Regions from separate parts of the Sphingomonas sp. PSPC2-2 genome, predicted to be linked through region 2. Evidence: riboswitches for the same ligand, from Rfam matches in the RefSeq annotation. Region 2 holds a riboswitch; the other holds the start of a gene.
What was found. A riboswitch is a leader RNA that binds a small molecule or an ion and turns the genes downstream of it on or off. The one in region 2 is predicted to bind cobalamin.
Positions count from the first base shown of each region.

Region 1: it holds a riboswitch for cobalamin, as region 2 does, so the genes downstream of both, ACP7BY_RS15360 (TonB-dependent receptor plug domain-containing protein) here and cobW (cobalamin biosynthesis protein CobW) in region 2, are expected to answer to the same signal.

Region 1 is NZ_JAFCWU010000008.1:173,487-181,047, reverse strand. It holds gene pnp (polyribonucleotide nucleotidyltransferase) at 1-1,841, shown strand, start outside; gene ACP7BY_RS15380 (sulfite exporter TauE/SafE family protein) at 1,904-2,668, opposite strand; gene ACP7BY_RS15375 (rhodanese family protein) at 2,684-3,217, opposite strand; gene ACP7BY_RS15370 (ArsR/SmtB family transcription factor) at 3,186-3,545, opposite strand; gene ACP7BY_RS15365 (MBL fold metallo-hydrolase) at 3,613-4,512, shown strand; cobalamin riboswitch at 4,607-4,826, shown strand; gene ACP7BY_RS15360 (TonB-dependent receptor plug domain-containing protein) at 5,005-6,948, shown strand; gene ACP7BY_RS15355 (ArsR/SmtB family transcription factor) at 7,039-7,392, shown strand; gene arsC (arsenate reductase (glutaredoxin)) at 7,389-7,561, shown strand, end outside.
Region 2 is NZ_JAFCWU010000007.1:38,202-45,762, reverse strand. It holds gene cobN (cobaltochelatase subunit CobN) at 1-1,675, opposite strand, end outside; gene cobW (cobalamin biosynthesis protein CobW) at 1,685-2,722, opposite strand; cobalamin riboswitch at 2,903-3,131, opposite strand; gene ACP7BY_RS13470 (HoxN/HupN/NixA family nickel/cobalt transporter) at 3,206-4,264, opposite strand; gene ACP7BY_RS13465 (glutaminyl-peptide cyclotransferase) at 4,387-5,154, opposite strand; gene ACP7BY_RS13460 (helix-turn-helix domain-containing protein) at 5,151-5,714, opposite strand; gene ACP7BY_RS13455 (DUF6456 domain-containing protein) at 5,807-6,280, shown strand; gene ACP7BY_RS13450 (DUF2855 family protein) at 6,303-7,382, shown strand; gene dapF (diaminopimelate epimerase) at 7,420-7,561, shown strand, end outside.

The DNA.
Region 1 (7,561 bases), on a different contig from region 2:
TCGCCGCGACCGGCGAAGCCGTGATGATGGTCGAATCCGAAGCCAAGGAGCTTTCGGAAGAGGTCATGCTCGGCGCCGTGCAGTTCGCGCACAAGGCGTGCCGCGAAGCCGTCAACCTCATCATCGATCTGGCCGAACAGGCTGCCAAGGATCCGTGGGAAATGGCCGCTCAGGCCGATCTCTCGGCTGCCAAGGACAAGCTCAAGAAGCTGATCGGCAAGGACATCGCCGCCGCCTATAAGGTGACCGACAAGTCCGAGCGGTCGAACCTGCTCAACGCCGCGCGCGCCAAGGCCAAGGAAGCCTTTGCCGATGCAGCGCCGCAGGACCAGATGGCCGCGCAGAAGCTCGTCAAGAAGCTCGAAGCCGAAATCGTCCGTGGCGCGATCCTGAAGGACGGCCAGCGCATCGATGGCCGCACCACCACGCAGATCCGTCCGATCGAGGCGATCGTCCACTTCCTGCCGCGCGCACACGGCTCGGCACTGTTTACGCGTGGTGAGACGCAGTCGATCTGCACCACCACGCTCGGCACCAAGGACGCCGAGCAGATGATCGACGGCCTGACCGGCCTGTCCTACGAAAACTTCATGCTGCACTATAACTTCCCGCCTTACTCGGTCGGTGAAGTTGGCCGCTTCGGCGCGCCGGGCCGTCGTGAAGTCGGCCACGGCAAGCTCGCCTGGCGCGCGCTGCACCCGGTGCTGCCGTCGAAGGACGAGTTCCCCTACACGATCCGCGTTCTGTCGGACATCACCGAGTCGAACGGCTCGTCGTCGATGGCGACGGTGTGCGGCGGTTCGCTGTCGATGATGGATGCCGGTGTGCCGCTGAAGCGCCCGGTTTCGGGCATCGCGATGGGCCTGATCCTGGAAGGCAAGAAGTTCGCGGTTCTCTCGGACATTCTCGGCGACGAGGATCATCTGGGCGACATGGACTTCAAGGTCGCAGGCACCGAAGCCGGCATCACCACGATGCAGATGGACATCAAGATCGCCGGCATCACCGAAGAGATCATGCGCAAGGCGCTGGAGCAGGCCAAGGAAGGCCGCGCGCATATCCTGGGTGAGATGAACAAGGCGCTCGCCTCGACCCGCACCGAACTCTCGGCCCATGCCCCGCGCATCGAGACGCTGCAGATCGACAAGAGCAAGATTCGTGAAGTGATCGGCACCGGCGGCAAGGTGATCCGCGAGATCGTCGCGCAGACCGGCGCCAAGGTCGACATTGACGATGAGGGCCTGATCAAGATCAGCTCGTCCGACACCGCGCAGATCGAAGCTGCGATCAAGTGGATCAAGGGCATCGTCGAGGAAGCCGAAGTCGGCAAGGTCTATGACGGCAAGGTCGTCAACCTGGTCGATTTCGGTGCGTTCGTGAACTTCATGGGTGGCAAGGACGGTCTCGTCCACGTCTCCGAAATCAAGAACGAGCGAGTCGAGAAGGTCGCGGACGTCCTCAAGGAAGGCCAGGACGTCAAGGTCAAGGTCCTCGAGATCGATCCGCGCGGCAAGGTGCGCCTGTCGATGCGCGTCGTCGACCAGGAAACCGGTGCCGAGATCGAAGACACCCGCCCGGCGCGTGAACCGCGCGAAGGTGGCGATCGCGGTCCGCGCGGTCCCCGTCGTGATGGTGACGGCGGCCGTGGCCCGCGTGGCGATGGCGGTGGTCGTGGCGAAGGCCGTGGTGATCGTGGTCCGCGCCGTGATGGCGACGGTGGCCGTGGCCCGCGTCGCGATGGCGGCGGCGAGCGCGCACCCCGTGCAGAGCGTTCAGGCGGCAATGACGACGGCCCCGCGCCCGAGTTCGCGCCGGCCTTCCTGACCGGTGACCGCGACTAAAACCTCCGGCTCTTACGGAGGAAGAAGGGGCTCGGAGCGATCCGGGCCCCTATTCTTATGCGCTATCGCAGCGCCCGCCAGGCAACATAAGCGGCGGTCGCCAGCACCATCAGCGCAAAGCCGACCCGCGCGACCGCAACCCGCGTCGCCAGCACGCGACCGACCGGAATGGCAAGAGCAGATCCGATCGCCCCGCCGCCAACCAGCGCGGCGAAGACCGGCCAATTGACCAGCCCCGACGCCGCATAACTCGCACTGGTCGCAGCGCCGAACAGCACCACCGACACCAGCGAAGAGGCAGCCGCATTGGCCAGCGTCATGCCCGTCGCCGCCATCAAACCCGGCACGATCAGGAAGCCACCACCAATCCCGAAAAAGCCCGCGGCCAACCCGGTCACCGCGCCTGCGGGGGCAAGCTTCAGGGTGATGGCGGCGTTCAACCGCACACCGGCATCGCCCTCCCTTTTGCGCGGCAGCAGCATCGATCCTCCGACCAGCGCCATCGCCAGCGCGAACCAGATCAGCAATTGGCTGCCATCGATTTGCTTGGCGATATGCGCGCCGATCAGCGAGCCGGTCAGCCCGGCCCCGCCAAAGACCAGTGCGCACGGCCATTTCACCCGCCCGGCACGCGCCTGCACCAGCAGCCCGACCGCGGCATTGACCGCGACCGCCGCCGCCGATGTGCCGATCGCGACATGCGGATCGCGGATGCCGACGATATAGAGCAGCAACGGCGTTGCCAGCACCGACCCGCCACCGCCGAACACCGACAGCAACAGGCCGATCACCGCGCCACCGAGGATCGCGGCCGGATAGGAGATCATGACGCTCTCCTCCGATTACAGCGCAGCCGTCCGGTTCCACGGCAAGAGCGCCAGCAGCTTCGCCATCCCGCAAAAGCCGCTAATGCCTGCAAAGGTCAGCCCCGCACCGACAAAGGCCGACAGCGCAAAGAAGCCCGGTGCCACCAGCCAGCCCAGGCACACCCCGATCAGCACCAGCGATCCAGCGACGATCTGGACTTGGCGCATCATCTCCAACGGCGCCTTGCGGTCCGCCTCGACCGGCAAACCGGCGCGCGCCCAGCCGTCGAGGCCGCCTTCCAGAACATAGCCCTGCCCCGCCACCGGCGCCGCCAGCCGCGCGGCATTGGTGGCAGTCCGCATGCCCGAGCGGCACAGGAACACCACGTCGATCCCGGGCCGTTCGGGCAAGGCCGCTGCACTGAAGCGCGACAACGGGCACGACACCGAGCCGGCGATATGCCGCCGGGCGAATTCGTCGTCCTCGCGAATGTCGATCAGCAGCGCATGACCTTGGCGCAGGCGCGCCTCGACCGCCTCAGGCGTCAGCGGAAGCAAGGGTTTCGGCATGGGACGTCTCCACATCATCGGAACAGAAAATGGTCGCGAGCGTCGCCAGCACCTGCGCGGCCGCCGGATCGGCGATGCGATAGCGAATCGACACGCCCTCGCGCCGGGTCGCCACCAACCCATCGCTGCGCAGCACCGCGAGATGCTGCGAGAGTGCGGATTGCGACAGCCCGATCAGCGGCAGCAATTCCCCAACCGAGCGCTCGCCGCCGGTCAATTGGCACAGGATCATCAGCCGTCGTTCGTTCGCCAGCGCCCGCAGCAGCTTGGCCGCAGCGGTCGCATTCGCCTCGAATCGCGCAGGGTCGAAAGTGGTCGGGTCAGCCATAGCCTCAATATATTCATTGAATCTAATTTAGCAATATCTTATATTGCGACGAGAAGGAGCCAAAACGATGCCCCGCCCCAACCACAATCCCCATGTGCAGACCTTTTTCGACTCAGCGACCTTCACCGCGACGCATCTGGTCAGCGACCCCGCGACAGGCGTCGCCGCGATCGTGGATCCGGTGCTCGATTTCGAACCGAAGAGCGGCACGCTGTCCACGGCGTCGGCCGATGCCGTGCTGCAGGCGGTGGCGGAACAGGGGCTGGATCTGGTCTATGTGCTGGAAACGCACGCCCATGCCGATCATCTGTCGGCGGCCGACCATATCCGGCACCGCGCCGGCGCGAAGATCGCGATCGGCGCCCACATTACGGCGGTTCAGCATGTCTTTGCCGATCTGTTCGAGCTTGACGATGTTGCGCCCGATGGCAGCCAGTTCGACCTGTTGCTCAAGGAAGGCGATCATTTGCCGCTCGGGGACCTGTCGATCGGCGTGTTGCATACGCCCGGCCACACCCCCGCCTGCAGCACCTATCTGATCGGCGATGCCGCCTTTGTCGGCGACACGCTGTTCATGCCCGATTACGGCACCGCGCGCGCCGATTTTCCGGGCGGCGATGCGGCGACGCTCTATCGCTCGATCGGCAAGATCCTGGCGCTGCCACCGCACACGCGGCTGTTCGTCGGCCATGATTATTTGCCCGCGACGCGCACCGATTATCGCTGGGAAACCACGGTAGCGGAGGAAACCGCCGCCAACGTCCATGTGCATGTGGGGGTGAGCGAACAGTCCTTTGTCGCTATGCGCGAGGCGCGCGATCGCACGCTGGCCGCGCCAACGCTGATCCTGCCATCGCTTCAGGTCAACATTCGCGCGGGTGCCCTGCCACCGCCCAGCCCTGGCGGCACCGTCTTCCTGAAGCTGCCGGTCACCTTCGCCGGCGGCACGCGGCCTGCCGCCGCCTAACCGCGCCCGCGTCCAGAACGGACCACCGCGAAAATCGGTTGGCTTATCGCAACGCCCGTCCTATCCCACGCCTCGTGATGGCCCCTTTCGAGGAGCCATCCAGCTTCGCGCCGGTACCGGGAATGCAGTGCGCACGCTCCGTGCAAATCTGCAGCTGTCCCTGCAACTGTAAGCGGCGAGCACGACGCGCAGGCGGAACCGGCAACGGCTCCGCAGCCACTGGGAAAGCCCGCCACCGTGGCGGACCACCTGGGAAGGCGCGCATCGCGCGATGACCCGTGAGCCAGGAGACCGACCGGCGCGGGTCGCTCTTGCCCGGCTCATGGGATTGGCCAGGCGCGAAACGCTTTTCGTCTGAGCGACGAACGTGCGGCTGGGGCCGCATCGGGGGCGGTGCCGGGCGCTTATGCGTCCGTCCGGTGGCGTGTCCCGACCGTTCGCAGCGGACGCCCCGGCCCTTGTCGCTCGACGCCCAAGGGACTCGTTTACGCCATGAAGACTTTGCTTTCCTCGGCCGCGCTCGCCGCGCTGCTGCTCCCCGCCACCGCCTTCGCTCAGGTCGCCCCCGATCCGGTGCCCGCACAAGCGACCGACGACACTTCGTCCATCGTCGTCACTGGCATCCGCTCCACCGTCACCCCGCTGCGTGCGGATCAGATTGGCGGCTCGGTCACCGTGCTTGATGCCGATGCGCTCGGTCAACGCCAGACCCGCACCGTCTCCGACATCCTGCGCGACGTGCCCGGCGTCGCGGTCAGCCGCATCCCCGGCCAGACCCAAGTCCGCCTGCGCGGGGCCGAGGCCAACCACACGCTCGTATTGATCGACGGGATCGAAGTGTCCGACCCCTATGCCGGTGAATTCGATTTCGGCACGCTGATCGCCGACGAGGTCGCGCGCGTGGAAGTCCTGCGCGGCCAGCAAAGCGCGATCTATGGCTCCGATGCGATCGGCGGGGTAATCCAATATATCACGCTGACCGGCCGCGAAGCGCCAGGCATCAGTGCGCGGATCGAGGGTGGCTCCTTCGGCACGGTCAACACCGCCGCGCGCATTGCGGGTGTGTCGGGCACGTTCGACTATGCCCTGTCGGGAACGCTCAACACCACCGGCGGTACCCCCAACGCGCGTGGGGGAACGCGCAATCTCGGGAATGATTCGGGCGCGGTGTCGTTCAAATCGACGTGGTCGCCCGCATCCAATGCGCGCGTCACCGCCGTCGCGCGCTATGCCCGTACCCAGGCCGATTTCAACGACAGCGACAGCAACTCCGCCAGCAAGACCTTTGGCTATACGATCGACACGCCGGGCGCGCATTTCATCAACGAAGCGGTTTACGGCCTGCTGCGCGGCGAGCTCGATTTGCTCGACGGCAAGTGGACGCAGGCGCTGACCGGGCAAATCGCCGATACCACGCGCAATGGCTATGGTGCGACCGCGCGCACCTATGGCGACACGGGTCAGCGGCTTAAGGGCTCGTATGAATCGACGCTCAAGCTCAACCAGGGCGCGCTGCGCCATCAGTTTACCGTCGCGGTCGATATCGAACGCGAACGCTATCGCAATACCGATCCGACCGGCTTTGCCTTCACCGGGCGGCGGCAAGTCGACAATGTCGGCATCGTCGGACAATATGACCTGACGCTGGGCGAGCATGCGGCGTTCGGCGCGTCGCTGCGGCAGGACCTCAACAACCGCTTCCAGGACACCACCACCTATCGCGTGCAGGGCAGCTATCGCTTCGACAGCGGTACGCGGGTTCGCGCAGCGGCGGGATCGGGCGTGAAAAATCCGGGGTTTTATGAACTCTACGGCTATAGCGACGGGCGCTTCATCGGCAATCCGGGCCTGAAGCCGGAACGCTCCGAGGGCTGGGAAGCCGGGATCGAGCAGAGTTTCGTCGACGGCCATGTGCTGATCGGCGCGACCTATTTCGACAGCCGTTTGTCGGATGAGATCTACACCACCTATCCGGCACCCAATTTCGTCGCCACACCCGCCAACCGCACCACCAAATCACGCCAACACGGCGTCGAGGCGTTCCTCAACGCCCGCATCGGCACCGCGTGGCGGATCGACGCGGCCTATACCTATCTCCACGCGCGCGAGAATGGCATGGAGGAAGTGCGCCGCCCGAGCCATATCGCCAGCGTCGCGCTCGGGTGGCGCGCGCCGCACGATCGCTTCGGCTTTACCGCCGTCGCGCGCTACAATGGCGATACCAGCGACGTGGCGTTTACCGATCCATCCTATGTTCCGGTCACGGTACGGCTGCACGATTATGTGCTGCTCAACCTCAATGGCGACGTGAAGCTGACCAAGCACTTCGCGCTGTTCGGCCGGATCGAGAACCTCAACAACGCGCATTATGAGGACGTGTTCAGCTTCGCCAATCCGGGCCGCGCGGTTTACGGTGGCGTCCGCGCCCGCTTCTGAGCACCAGCTCCGTCATCCGGGCACCGCCCCGGATGACGGAGCGCCATAGCAGGCCCTTGCATCACTCCATAATTCTATTATAGTAGAACTATGGAAATATATACCGCCGTCTCCGCGTTGTCCGCGCTCGCCCATGCCGGGCGGCTCAGCGTGTTCCGCATGCTGGTCCAGGCCGGTCCCGAAGGGCTCGCGGCGGGCGAGATCTCGCGGCGGCTGGACGTTCCCGCCAATAGCTTGTCGACCAATCTCCAGATTCTGTCGCACGCCCAATTGGTATCGAGTCGCCGCGATGGGCGTTCGGTCATCTATTCCGCGCGGCACGACAGCATGGCGCGCTTACTCGAATATCTCATGGAGGATTGCTGCGACGGCAATCCGGAGATTTGCGGGCAGCTCGCCGACACCGTGCTGCGCAGCCGCTGTACTAAGGAGGGACACGCATGACCGACCCGATCGCCACCGATATCATCGTCTATCACAATCCGGCCTGCGGCACGTCGCGCAACACGCTGGCGATGATCCGCAACGCAGGGATCGAGCCGCACGTCGTCGAATATCTCAAGACGCCGCCATCGCGCGCGCTGCTGGAGCAGTTGATCGACCGCGCCGGAAT
Region 2 (7,561 bases):
CAAGCAGAGCTTCGGGCCAGCAGCCTTGCGACAGCGCGACCGATTTGCCCGGCAACCATTCCAGCGTGCCATGTGCCCCCACATGGACGATCGCGTCGGTGCCGATCGCGCGCAGCCATAGATAGAAAGCGACATAGCCATGGCGCGGGCATCGGGTGAGGTCGTGATATTCCTGATCGCGCCCGGTGCTGGCACCACGTTCTGGCTGCAGTGCCACCAGTGTGCGCCCGGCGCGCACCGCCGCAAACCGGAACATCCCGTCCAAGAGTGCTGGATCGTCTTCGGGTTCACCCCACGATGCGGCAAGATCGTGTCGCAAGGCCTCGGGCAATGCCGCCAGCGCGCGGCGATAGTCAGCCAGCGGCCAGGTCAAAGTGTCGGAGCGAAGCCCCTCGGCGAGGTCGTCGCGCGTCTCTGCGTCATATCCCGCGCTTGCCAGATCGGCCAAAATCGCCTCGGCCGATGCCAGCGCATCCAGTCCGACGGCATGGGCCATCTGATAGGTCTTGCCGGGATAGGTGGACAGGACCAGCGCCACTTGCCGTTCGCCGACGGCTTTGGCCGCCAACCTAGTCCAACCAGCGACCCGGTCCGCGATCGCGGTGATCCGCTCGGGCTCGGCCCGATGCGCGGTCCGGGCAAATTCGAGCAGCGGATCGCGCGTGCCCGCTTCCTTGAAACTGGCGACCCCGGCGAATAGCCGACCGTCAATCTCGGGCAATACGACATGCATGGCGAGATCGGCAGGTGACAGGCCGCGCGTGCCGTCTGCCCAGGCGGCGCGTCCCGAGGTTGCCAGCGCCACTTGAAACACCGGTACCCCCGCCGCGTCGAGCGGTGTTTCCCCAGCCTCGCCCCGCGCCGAAAATGCGGTCGCGTTGAGGATTGCGACGGGCGATAGTGTGCCGATCCACGCCGCGATCCGGTCGCGCGTTTGCGGGTGCTTCAGCGACGGTCCGAACAGCGACAGAGTCGCAAAACCGCGCTGCTCGAACGTGCCATGCAGCGCGGCAAAGGGGTCAAGGTCCTGCGCCGCGAGATAAGCGCGGTAGAAGACGAGCAAGATCAGCGGTCGATCGGGATCACGCGCAAAAGTGGCCGGATCGACCACCCCGCAATCGGGATGCCATCCGCCCGCCAGCGGCAACGATCGGGGCGTGACCGTATCGTCCCAACACAATCCTGCGGCGCGCGCCAGCAGCGTCAACGCGGCTCCGCTCGCTTCGGGCCCGCCTTCGTCGCACAAGCGCGCCAGCGCGCGCAGCGTCTGCGCGGACAGGGTGGAGACGGCGTCCAGCCGTGCGTCGGCGCGACCATCGGCGGGCAACACCGCCAGTGCAATCCCCCGTGCCCGCGCAAGCAGTTCGACCTGCTGCAACCCGTAACTCCAATAGGGCATGCCGCCGATGAGCCGGATGAGGATCGCTTTGGCACCGCTCAGCGTGCGCTCGACATAGGTGTCGACCGACAGCGGATGGCCGAGCGCTGCGAGATTGGCCAACCGGAGCGAAGGCAGCGTTTGCCCGGATCTTCGCGCGGAGTGCCATGCGCCCGCGAACGCACCAAGGTCGCTGTCCGAAAAGGACAGGATGACCAGGTCAGCCGGGGTCTGCCCCAGATCCTGCGGGATCGCGGCTTCCTCCAGACCGTGGCTTTCGCGGAAGAGGACGTGCACGGGCTGGCCTCAGCCGACCAGCGCCGTATGCAACGCCTCACCATCGATATGGTCGCGCTCGGCAATGACGACCAGCGTGGTGCGCCGCGCTTCACCCGGCCGCCACGGACGGTCATAATGGTAGCGCACGCGCGTGCCGACCGCCTGGACCAGCAGCCGCATCGGCTTGTCCGCCACCGCAGCATATCCCTTCACGCGCAAGATCTGGTGCTGCTGCGCGATGCGCACGATCCGGGCAGCCAGATCGGCGGGATCGGCGATTTCGCCGATGTCGAGCACGATGCTGTCGAAATCGTCATGCTCGTGATCGTCGTCGCCATCGTGATGCGACGGACGCGCCGCGATATCGTCTTCGGCGGCCGCGCCAAGCCCCAGAATTACGCGCGGATCGACCACGCCGTCGGTCAGCTCGAGGATCGGCACCGGTCGCGGTGCCTCGGCGGCGATAATCGCGCGTGCCGCTGCCACGCCTTCGGGACCCGCCAGATCGATCTTGGTGAGCAGGACGATATCGGCACAGGCCAATTGGTCCCCAAACACTTCGGACAACGGGGTTTCATGGTCGATGCCGGGGTCGGCGGCGCGTTGCGCCTCCAGCGCTGCGAGATCGGGTGCGAAGCGGCCTGCCGCCACCGCCTCGGCATCGGCCAGCGCGACGACGCCATCGACGGTGATGCGGCTGCGGATCGCGGGCCAGTCGAACGCCTTCAACAAGGGTTTGGGCAGGGCGAGGCCGGAGGTCTCGATCAGGATATGATCGGGCCGAGGGTCGAGTGCCAGCAAGCGTTCGACGGTCGGAATGAAATCGTCGGCGACGGTGCAGCAGATGCAGCCATTGGCCAGTTCGACGATGTTTTCCGCAGGGCAATCCGGAATGGCGCAGCCCTGTAGAATATCTCCGTCGATGCCGAGCGTGCCGAATTCATTGACGACGACCGCGAGCCGCCGGCCGCCAGCGTTGCGGATCAGGTGCGTGATCACGGTGGTTTTTCCGGCCCCGAGGAAGCCGGTGACGATGGTGACGGGGATCTTGGAAAGATCGGACATGGTACATCTCCCCGCGCCAGGACGAACACAGGACGGGGCTTGCCGGCGCATGACCGGTCGGCGTGCGACCCGGACCGACGCGAGAGCGCCCATGGCCGCACGACCGTGCAGCCCCAGCCGCACAGTTTCGTCGCCCAGACGGAGAAGTACCGTGCCAAGACCATCCCCTGGATCTGGGCAAGAGCGACCGGTGCACTGGCAGGTCTCCTGGCTCACGGGTCACCGTTTGATACGCACCTTCCCAGATCCCCACTTGCGTGGCGTTCCAGTGGCTGCTCCCGCAAAGGGGAGACCTGCGCATCGCACTATCCGCTTACAGTTGCAGGGACAGCTGTGGATTTGGGAGCACGCTCCCGCACCACATTCCCATTCAAGCCCCTCGCGGGGCACCGGTGCGATCATGAACCCCCGGATTTCTCCGGAGAATTCGAGCACCGCTTAACCGAGTTCGCAGGCAATGCCAATGCGGCATGTTGGCCGGGTTCAGCCGGGCAGGCGGACCTCGATCTCGTCGAAGCGTTTCCAGCGATAGATGCCGAAGCTGACGATCCAGCACAGCACGAAGAGGCCGATGATGGCAAACCCGAGCGTGTTGAATTGCTCGCCCAGCCGTGCCGCCGTCTCCCACGGCCAGCCCGCCAACCCCAGCTTTCCGCCGATCAGCGCCAGCGCCTCGATGCCGCCGATCACGATCGCGACGACTGCCGACATCAGCGTGATGGTGATGTTGTAATAGAGTTTGCGGATCGGTTTGACGAAGGCCCATTCATACGCCCCCAACATGACGACCCCGTCAGCGGTATCGATCAGCGCCATGCCCACGGCAAAGAGCAGCGGCAGCACGAGGATGGTGCCGATCGCGGTGCCATCGGCGGCCTGCTGTCCGGACAGCCCGAGGATCGCGACCTCGGTCGCCGTGTCGAAGCCCAGCCCGAACAGGAAACCGAGCGGGGCCATGTGCCACGGTCGGTTGACTAAGCGGAACATCGGTCGAAACACCCGCGCCAAGATGCCGCGCCCGGCCAGCAGCAAGTCGATATCCTCATCGACATAGGCACCGCCCGCGCGGACATGGGCAAAGGTCTTCCACACCGCGCGCAGGATGATGAGATTGGTCGCCGCGATGGCGAACAGGAACCCCGCCGACACGATGGTGGCGACGGTGCCGCCAATCTGCTTTAGCACCGCCATGCCGGCGAGTGCGCTCGCCGTCAGCGCGACGGCCACCGACGCGATTGCGATGATCCCGGAATGGCCGATCGCAAACCAGAAGCCCGTGCTGACCGGGCGCTGGCCATCCTGCATCAGCTTGCGGGTGACGTTGTCGATGGCGGCGATATGATCGGCATCGACCGCGTGGCGCAGCCCCAGACCCCAGGCGAGCAGGGCGGTGCCCAGCATCAGCGGGCGTTCGTGAAACAGCGTGAACGCCCAAATCCACGCGCCGATATTCGCCAGGATCAAGATCGTGAACAACCAGCCGATGCGGCGGCGCAGACCATCCTGGCGGGGCGGGGACGAAGCCGACGGTGCGTGCGTCATAACCAACAGACCCTTCTCAACCGCTTGGGTCCCGACGCGCGGTCGCCCTTCAGACGCGCGCCGCCGCTACCGTCATTTCCTGTTGCATGGCAAGAGCCTGCCCAAAATCGCGAAGAGCCGGATCACGCCCCCTTGGGTCGCGCGATCTCGAACAGCGCAGGCCAGTTCTTGCCCGTGACGTAGAGCTTCCGCGCCGCGCGATCATACGCGATGCCGTTGGCAACCGAATCGGGGTCGGTCAGTTGCACCTGCGCGAGGAGCGGGGACAGGTCGATGAAGCCGAGCACCTTGCCGCTGACCGGATCGATCCGCGCGATATAGTGCGTCATCCAGATATTGGCGAGCAGCTCGCCATCGACATATTCGAGCTCGTTAATCTGGTCGAGCAAGCGGCCGTTGATCGTCACCGTCACGCGCCGGACGACCTTCTGAGTGGTCGGATCGAGAAAGCGCAACACCGGCGTGCCGTCCGACAGGATCAGCGCGTGCCCGTCATCGGTCATCGCCCAGCCTTCGCCGCTATAGCGGAATCCGCCGGAGCGCTTGAGACCCGGGAGCGACCAGCGAAACCCTTGGCCGCCATGCCAGGTGACGCTGAACAGTTGCTGTTTCCATGCAACGATGCCTTCACCAAACAGGCTCGGCGGCAATTTCGTCCGTGCCAGGACGCGGCCGCTTGCCAAGTCGACGCGGCGAATGTCCGATTGTCCCTCCCGCCCGGTGCTTTCGTACAGCACGCCGTGGTCGATCAGCAGACCTTCGGTAAAGGCGCTGGTGTCATGCGGGTAGCGGTTGAGGATCTGCGCCGTGGTGACGGGCGGCGGGGGTGCCGGTGGCGGAGCCGCGCCTTGCACGGCGAGGAGCGCGGCGAAGAGCAGGGTGCGGATCATAAAGCGCGAACCAATGTAACGGCGGTGGCGATCCATGGCGGATCGGTGACGACTTGCTGGCGGGCACCGGGGCCGAGCGGGAGAAGGTGGAGCTTCCCGTCCTCGCGCCCGATCAGGCGTGCGAACAGGAAACGGCCTGCCGGGCGCGGAACGAGAACGTCGCGGTTGAGCGCCTGGGCGAAATCTGCCGGTGGAATACGCACGCACCAGATGGTGTCGCCAGCACGATAGTCCCCCACGCCGGCCTGGACCGACACCGCGACATGCTCGGGTGCGGGGGCCGGGGGGACGACGGTCGCCGGGCGCTTGGGGGCATGCGCTCCGGTCGTATCGAGGATTGCGGCCACGGCGATGTCGGCGCGGTCGGGCAAGGTGACCAGATCGGCTGCGCGCACCCCCAATGCTGCGGCGATCCGGTTCAGCCAACCGACCGAGACGGTGCGCGTGCCGGTTTCCAGGCGACCGATCGTCTGCGCGGTGGTTGGCGGTATACACGCGCGCGCGACATCGTCGAGCGTCATGCCCTTGGCGCGCCGGACTTCGCGGATAGCGGTGATCATGCCAGCCTTCTAACCAAATTGGTTTTTTGCTGTCCTACATCCGTGGCCTCATGGCAACGCTTTTCGCGGAAGCGATGTGAGAGGAAACGGCGATGCGGGAACTGGTGGAGCGAGCGATCGAGGAATGCGGTGTGGTGCGCGGCGCGGCGACACCGCGCACGCATCGGCCTCGGCGCAGCGTCAGTGTGCATGTCGGCGAATCGCCGCTCAGCTGGCTGCGGGCGCATGGCAAGATCGATGCGCGGCAGTTCGAGGCGGGGGAGCGCTTGCGCGCGGACTATGAAATGGCGGCGCTCGCCCCGCGGGTGACGATGCAGTGGGCGGCACGGGTGGATGGCGGCGCTAGCGGGCTCGATCCGACACTGGCGCAGATAGCTGCAAAACGGCGCTTCGATGCGGCGATGGCCGGGCTTGGTGGCGGCTTGCGCGACGTCGCGTGGCGCGTGGTGTGTGCGGGCGAAGGGCTGCCCATCGCCGAGCGCGCACTCGGGTGGCCGCAGCGGGCCGGGCGAATCGTACTGACACTGGCGCTTGATCGCCTGGGCGATCATTATGGGTTGCGATGAGGTGGATCGTTGGGGGAAGAGGATGCCGATCAAGCGCGAAATGATGGTGCGGCGCGATGCGCTGACGCAGGTGGCGGTCAACGAGACGCTGGCCCCCGAGCCGGGCGAGGGTGAAATCCTGCTGCAGATCGAGGCGTTCGCGGTGACCGCCAACACCGTGACCTATGGCGTGGTCGGCGCGCAGATCGGATATTGGAATTTCTTCCCCGCGCCCGAAGGCTGGGGGATCGTGCCGGCCTGGGGCTATGCCCGCGTGGTCGCGTCGCGCGTCGCGGACATTGCGGTGGGCGAGCGGGTTTATGGCTTCCTGCCGATGGCGTCGCATCTGATCGTGCAACCGGGCAAGATTTCGGCCGGGCTGTTTCGCGACATGGCGGCGCATCGCCAGCCGATGAGCGCGGTCTACAACCAGTATCGGCGGCTCCAGGCTGACCCGGCGCACGATGCGGCGCGGGAGGATTTGCGGATGCTGTTCGAGCCCTTGTTCCTGACCAGCTTCCTGATCGAGGACACACTGCGCCGCGCGGGTTGGTACGGCACCGACACCGTCGTGCTGACCAGTGCGTCGAGCAAGACCGCGCTGGGCACAGCCTATGTGCTGCGCGAAGGCAGCCCGCAAATCCGCCGGATCGGTTTGACCAGCGCCGCGCATGTCGGCTTTGTCGAAAAGACCGGGCTGTACGATGCGGTGCTGGCTTATGACGCGATCAATGGTCTGGGGAGCCTCGCCGAGGCTGTCCTCATCGATTTTGCCGGAAATGCGGCGCTGTTGCAGGCAGCCTACGCTGCGCTGCCGGACCGGGTGGCGCAATGCCTGCGCGTGGGCGTGACGCATCATGACGCAGGTGGCGAAACCGCGCTGCTGCCGGACCCGAAGCCGGTATGGTTCTTTGCACCCAATGCCGCGACCGCGCTGATTGGCGAGATCGGGCAGGAAGGGTTCAATGCAGCCGTCGCGGCGCAATGGACTGGCTTTGTCGCCGTCGCGGCGGGGCTGATTCACGTCGAGCATGGCCAGGGCATCGAGGCGTTGCAACGTATCTGGCGCACGCAGGTGGCGGGGCAGGCCGCGCCGGATACCGGGTTCGTCGTGCGGCTGTAGCTATCGTCGCGCGGGCCGCCCCGCTAAGGCCACAGACATGCACATCGATTTCATCAAATGTCATGGTTCGGGGAATGACTTCCCCCTGGTGGACGCGCGCGCGCTGACGCTGGACGACGACAGCTGGGCACGGATCGCGGTGGCGCTGGCGGATCGGAACGGCAGCGTCGGCGGCGACG